Linked DNA regions of Prosthecomicrobium sp. N25. The protein of the gene in region 2 interacts with the protein of the main gene of each other region in a pairwise test. Links are inferred from orthologs where the notes say so. Each region holds a gene or a part of one and is shown on either strand. Other genes may lie near its edges. The genes, in order: dprA and recA.

Region 1 (3,155 bases), on a different replicon or contig from region 2:
ACGGCCGCATCGGCTGGCCGGCCCTCGTCGCCGCGCTGTCGACCCGCCCCGCCCGCCGTCTCGGCCTGGACGGCGGCAGCCTGAAGCCGGGCGCGACCGCGGACCTGATCCTCGTCGACCCGGCGGTCTCCTGGGTGCTCGACCGCGCCGCGCTCCTCTCCCGCTCGAAGAACACGCCCTTCGAGGACGCCCGCTTCGAGGGCCGGGTCCTGCGCACCCTCGTTGCCGGCGAGACGGTGCACCGCTACCGTGACGCCTGATCCCCGCCGCATCACCGCCGCCGCCCGGCCCCGGCGCGGCGTCGAGGCCCGCCCATGATCCCCATCCTCGTCGCGCTCGCCTTCGGATACCTGATGGGCTCGGTGCCCTACGGCCTCGTCCTGACCCGCGCGGCCGGCCTCGGCGACATCCGCGCCATCGGCTCCGGCAACATCGGCGCCACCAACGTCCTGCGCACCGGCAACAAGAAGCTCGCCGCCGCCACCCTGCTGGCCGACGCGCTCAAGGGGACCGCCGCGGTCCTGATCGCCGGCGCCTGGAGCCGCGACGCCGCCATCGCGGCCGGCCTCGGCGCCTTCCTGGGCCATCTCTTCCCGGTCTGGCTCGGCTTCAAGGGCGGCAAGGGCGTGGCGACCTACATCGGCATCCTCCTGGGACTGCACTGGCCCGCCGTGCTGGTCTTCGCCGCCGTCTGGCTTCTCTGCGCCTGGACGACCCGCTACTCCTCCCTCTCGGCGCTGACCGCCGCCGTCGTGGTACCGCTCGCGACCTGGCTCCTCCCGGGCGTCGCCGCCGAGCCGCGCCTCGCGCTGGTCCTCGCCGCCATGACGGTCCTGGTCTTCGTCCGCCACAAGGCCAACATCGAGCGCCTCCTCGCCGGGACGGAATCGAGGATCGGCAAGAAGGGGTAGGGGCCTATACAACTAGAAGAATAGGAATGTGATTTTCCGGTTGTGCTCGGCCCGCCCCGATTCGACAATGCTCCGGTCCCGCCCGGAGCTCCTCCCGTGCCGCTCTTCCGTTCGACCCAGCGTTCGCCGGTTCCCGCCGAGGTTCGCCGCCCGCCCGGCGTGTTCCACATCCGCCTCTCCGCGGACCAGCACTTCGCCTGGCTGAAGCTCATCCGCACCGAGAATGTCGGGCCGGCGACCTTCATCGAGCTGATCAACCGCTACGGCTCCGCCGCCGCCGCCCTGGAGGCCCTGCCGGAGTTGGCACGCCGGGGCGGGCGCGACCGCATCAGGATTCCGCCCGACGACGAGATCCGCCGCGAGATCGAGGCCGGGGCACGGGCCGGCGCGCGGATGGTGGCGCTGGGCGAGGCCGGCTATCCGGCCTATCTGCGCGCCGTCGAGGGGCCGCCCCCGGTGGTCTGGGTCCGGGGCTCCCTGGACCTCCTGGCGAAGCCGCTCGTGGCCGTCGTCGGGTCGCGCAACGCCTCCCTCTCCGGACGCAAGCTCGCCGCCATGCTCTCCCGCGGGCTCGGGGCCGAGGGGCTGGGCGTCGTCTCCGGCCTCGCCCGCGGCATCGATGCGGCCGCCCACGAGGCGGCCTTGCCGACCGGCACGGTCGCGGTGCTGGCCGGCGGTCTCGACCGGGTCTATCCGCCCGAGAACGAGCCGCTCCTCGCGCGCATCGTCGGGGAGGGCGGCGCGGCCTTCTCGGAGATGCCTTTCGGCTGGGAGCCGCGCGCCCGCGACTTCCCCCGCCGCAACCGCCTCATCTCGGGCATGAGCCTGGCGGTCGTCGTGGTCGAGGCTGCGCGACGGTCCGGCTCCCTGCACACCGCCCGCTTCGCCGCCGAGCAGGGCCGGGACGTCTTCGCCGTCCCGGGCTCGCCGCTCGACCCGCGCGCCGAAGGCTGCAACGACCTGATCCGGAACGGGGCGACCCTCGTCGCCAATGCCGCCGACATCGTCGAAGGCCTCGCCCCGCAGATCGGCCGCGACCCGCCGGAGCCGAGCGCCTGGGAGCCCGAGGTCGACCCGCCGGACGACGCCGGCCCGCCCGAGGACCTGCGCGCCCGGATCCTGGAGGCGCTCGGGCCGACCCCCGTCGCCGTCGACGAACTGATCCGCGACGTCGGTGCCCGCCCGGGCCTGGTCCAGACGGTGCTCCTCGAACTTGCGCTCGCGGGCCGGCTGGCGCGCCATTCGGGCAACCGGGTCAGCCTGCTCCTGTGAGCCCGGCCGGGGCCCGTCAGGCCCCCGCGACGTTGATCGCCTGCGCCCGCTGGAAGGCCGGCCGGGCCCGGCAGCGCTCCAGATACGCCACCATGGCGGGCCGCTCGGGCAGGATCTTGAACTGCGCCATGCCGAAGTTGAGGTCCGACCCGATCGCGACGTCGGCGGCCGAGAAGTCCGCGCCGAGGAGCCAGGGCCGGGCCTGCGACGTTGCCTGCTCGAGCACGTCCACGACCCGGTCGAAGCTGCCCCATCCGGCCGTCGACGCGGGCATCTGGATGCCGGTGAACTTCTCGGTGATGGCCGCCTCGATGCAGCCGGCGGCGAAGAAGAGCCAGCGCAGGTAGTCGCCCCGGCGCGGGTCGCCGACCGGCGGCGCCAGCCGGGCCTCGGGGCAGCGCTCGGCCACATAGGCGTAGATGGCGCCCGATTCGGCCACCTTCACGTCCCCGTCGACCAGGGCCGGCACCTTCATCATGGGGTTGATGGCGCGGAACTCCTGCGTCGCCTGCTCGCCGTTGCGGATATCGACGAGGACGCGCTCGTAGGGCACGCCGGCCTCCTCGAGCAGCCAGAGTGCGCGCAGCGAGCGCGATTGCGGGGCCCAGTAGAGCTTCATCGGTCCGTCTCCGGTTAGGGGCTCATGGTGCCGCGGCGAATGCGTCAATCCCGGGGCCCTTGCAGCGGCCCGCGCTGCATGCGGTCGAGCGCGCCCTGCAGGATGAAGGCGGCCGCCATCTTGTCGACGAGCTCCGCCCGCCGGGCCCGGCTCGCATCGGCATCGAGCAGCGTGCGGGTGACCGCCGCAGTGGAGAGCCGCTCGTCCCAGTAGGCGACGGGGAGGGCGGTCCGGCCCGCGAGGTTGCGCACGAAGGCGCGTGTCGCCTGAGCCCGCGGGCCTTCCGATCCGTCCATGTTGAGCGGCAGCCCCATGACGATGCCGAGAACCTGGTGCTTCTCCGCGAGCTTGAG
Region 2 (3,134 bases):
CCTCGAGGCGGATCGTCTCAGCCACAAGGGCTTCGGCGCGCACCAGCTCCGGATAGGCCTGCCCCATCTCGCGCACCAGCACCGGGACCATCCGGTGGATCATCGGGTCGCGCGCGCCCAGGAGATGGGCGTGCCGCATGGCGCGCCGCATGATGCGGCGGAGCACGTAGCCCCGGCCCTCGTTGGAGGGCAGCACGCCGTCGGCGATCAGGAAGCTCGTCGCCCTGAGGTGGTCGGCTATGACCCGGTGGCTCGCCCGCGCGTCCCCCTCGGCCGGAACGCCGGTCAGGTCGACCGACGCGCGGATCAGCGCCTTGAAGAGGTCGATGTCGTAGTTGTCGTGGACGCCCTGCAGGACCGCCGCGACACGTTCCAGACCCATGCCGGTGTCGATCGAGGGCTTCGGAAGCAGGGTCCGGGCACCGTCCGAGAACTGCTCGAACTGCATGAAGACCAGGTTCCAGATCTCGATGAACCGGTCCCCGTCCGCCTCCGGCGAGCCCGGCGGCCCGCCCCAGATGTGGTCCCCATGGTCGTAGAAGATCTCCGAGCAGGGCCCGCACGGGCCCGTGTCGCCCATTTGCCAGAAGTTGTCGGAGGTGGAGATCCTGATGATGCGGCTGTCGGGCAGCCCGGCGATCTTCTTCCAGAGCCCGTGCGCCTCGTCGTCCTCGGAATAGACCGTGACCGTCAGGCGCTCCTTGTCGAGCCCGAACTCGCGCGTGACCAGGGTCCAGGCGAGTTCGATCGCCCGGTCCTTGAAGTAGTCGCCGAACGAGAAGTTGCCCAGCATCTCGAAGAAGGTGTGATGCCGCGCGGTGTAGCCTACGTTGTCGAGGTCGTTGTGCTTGCCGCCGGCGCGCACGCACTTCTGGGCCGTCGAGGCCCGCACATAGGGCCGCCGCTCCACGCCCGTGAACAGGTTCTTGAACTGGACCATGCCCGAGTTCGCGAACATCAGGGTCGGATCGTTGCGCGGCACCAGCGGGCTCGACGGCACGATCTCATGCCCCTCGCGCGCGAAATAGCCGAGGAACGTCGACCTGATCTCGTTGACGCCGCTCATGGAACCGCAGACCTTTCGAATGCTTGACACGGGTCCGAGCTTTTAGCCGCCGCTCCCCGGCCTGTCCACACGAGAAGCGAGGCGGCCGCGGCGTCGCGGCTCGGCCCTCTCTCCCGGGAAGGGCCCAGGTACCGCCGGGGGCCCGCGGCCCTCACCGGCCCTCGCGCCACGACCCGCCTCGATCAGTCCGTGACCGGGCCGTCCTCGTCCTCGGCGGTGCCCGTCGGCAGGATCTTGTCGGCGATCAGGCCCGCGTTCTGCCGGATCGCGGTCTCGATGCGAGCCGACACGTCCTTGTTCTCCTTCAGGAAGGTCTTGGCGTTCTCGCGACCCTGGCCGATGCGCTGGCTCTCGAAGGAGAACCAGGATCCGGACTTGTCGACGATCCCGGCCTTCACGCCGAGGTCCACGAGCTCGCCGACCTTGGAGATGCCCTCCCCGTACATGATGTCGAACTCGACCTCCTTGAAGGGCGGAGCCATCTTGTTCTTCACCACCTTCACGCGGGTCTGGTTGCCGACCACCTCGTCACGGTCCTTGATCGCGCCGATCCGGCGGATGTCGAGGCGCACCGAAGCGTAGAACTTCAGCGCGTTGCCGCCCGTCGTCGTCTCCGGGTTGCCGAACATCACGCCGATCTTCTGGCGGATCTGGTTGATGAAGATAACCATGGTGCGCGACTTGGAGATCGACCCGGTGAGCTTGCGCAGGGCCTGGCTCATCAGCCGTGCCTGGAGCCCGGGCAGGCTGTCGCCCATCTCGCCCTCGAGCTCCGCCTTCGGCGTCAGCGCGGCGACCGAATCGATCACCAGCACGTCGACCGCTCCGGACCGCACCAGCGTGTCGGCGATCTCCAGCGCCTGCTCGCCCGCGTCGGGCTGCGAGATCAGGAGATCGTCGAGATTGACGCCGAGCTTGCGGGCGTAGATCGGGTCGAGCGCGTGCTCGGCGTCCACGAAGGCGCAGATCCCACCCTTCTTCTGCGCCTCGGCGACCACATGCAGCGCGAGCGTCGTCTTGCCCGACGATTCCGGCCCGTAGACCTCGATGATTCGCCCGCGCGGCAGCCCGCCGATGCCGAGCGCGATGTCGAGCCCGATCGAGCCGGTCGAGACCACCTCGATCTCCACGACCTTGCCCTGGCCGAGGCGCATGATCGAGCCCTTGCCGAAGTTGCGCTCGATCTGTGCCAGCGCCGCGTCCAAAGCCTTGCTCTTGTCCATGCCGTCCCCGTCCACGAGGCGAAGTTGCGCCTGTGCCATCTGACCGCTCCTTATGTCACGCGCTCGCCGGCCGTACAAATCCCGCTTGCGTACCGGTTTTGTTCCATATACCGTCCTCCTCGTCAAGTCGCTGTCTTGTCTCGTCGATTCAAATTCCGTACGCGCTATGTTCCGGCGGTCCTCCAGCCCTCGGACCGGGTCGCCGCGGGAGGAATCGTCGAGGTCCTGTCGGCGGCCCGGCGGAGGCCCTCGCCAGCCCCGCTCGCGTCGATCATACTTGGGGGAAATCCGTGCCTTCCCTGCCCGCGAGGATCCTTGCACGCCGACCTGATCGAACCGACCGAGGAGGTCGCCGCCGCGCTGGCCGAAGGCCGTCCGGTGGTCGCCCTCGAATCGACCATCATCGCCCATGGCCTCCCCTGGCCCGCGAACCTCGAGGCCGCGCGCGAGCTCGAGGCGACGGTCCGGGCCGGCGGCGCGGTGCCGGCGACGGTGGCGGTCATGGGCGGCCGCCTGCGGGTCGGGCTCGACCCGGCCTCCCTGGAACAACTGGCGCGCAGCCGCGACGTCCTGAAGCTGTCGCGCGCCGACCTCGCCTTCGCGATCGCGACGGGGCGGATCGGCGCCACGACGGTCGCGGCCACGATGATCGCAGCCCAGCGCGCCGGAATCCGGGTCTTCGCGACCGGCGGCATCGGGGGGGTGCACAGGGGCGCCGAGACGAGCTTCGACGTATCGGCCGACCTGGAGGAACTGGCGCGGACCGAGGTCGTGGTGGTCTCCGCCGGCGCCAAGGCCATCCTCGACCTCCCCAAGACCCTGGAGGTCCTGGAAACCCGCGGCGT

What was found.
Region 1: the proteins of recA (region 2) and dprA interact in binary tests that used the Bacillus subtilis proteins (3 or more experiments, as listed by UniProt). The link is inferred for Prosthecomicrobium sp. N25 from one-to-one orthologs.

The regions. Positions count from the first base shown.
Region 1 is NZ_JBBCAT010000001.1:2,420,075-2,423,229, forward strand. The notes cover bases 284-3,126. They hold dprA (DNA-processing protein DprA), read left to right. Parts: upstream 284-1,070; coding sequence 1,071-2,183; downstream 2,184-3,126. Other genes in these bases: plsY (glycerol-3-phosphate 1-O-acyltransferase PlsY), read left to right, coding at 315-911; WBG79_RS11020 (glutathione S-transferase family protein), read right to left, coding at 2,200-2,802; ruvX (Holliday junction resolvase RuvX), read right to left, coding at 2,847-3,126. Also shown: WBG79_RS11005 (dihydroorotase), read left to right, coding at 1-260; more of ruvX, read right to left, coding at 3,127-3,155. UniProt on the Bacillus subtilis protein: Protein that helps load RecA onto ssDNA during transformation. Binds cooperatively to circular ssDNA, is able to bridge different segments of DNA. Favors the loading of RecA onto SsbA- or SsbB-coated ssDNA and formation of RecA-DNA filaments.
Region 2 is NZ_JBBCAT010000004.1:32,010-35,143, reverse strand. Bases 289-3,110 are described here. They hold recA (recombinase RecA), read right to left. Parts: upstream 2,329-3,110; coding sequence 1,249-2,328; downstream 289-1,248. Other genes in these bases: WBG79_RS22220 (pseudouridine-5'-phosphate glycosidase), read left to right, coding at 2,605-3,110; alaS (alanine--tRNA ligase), read right to left, coding at 289-1,066. Outside these bases: more of alaS, read right to left, coding at 1-288; more of WBG79_RS22220, read left to right, coding at 3,111-3,134. UniProt on the Bacillus subtilis protein: Multifunctional protein involved in homologous recombination, DNA repair and competence.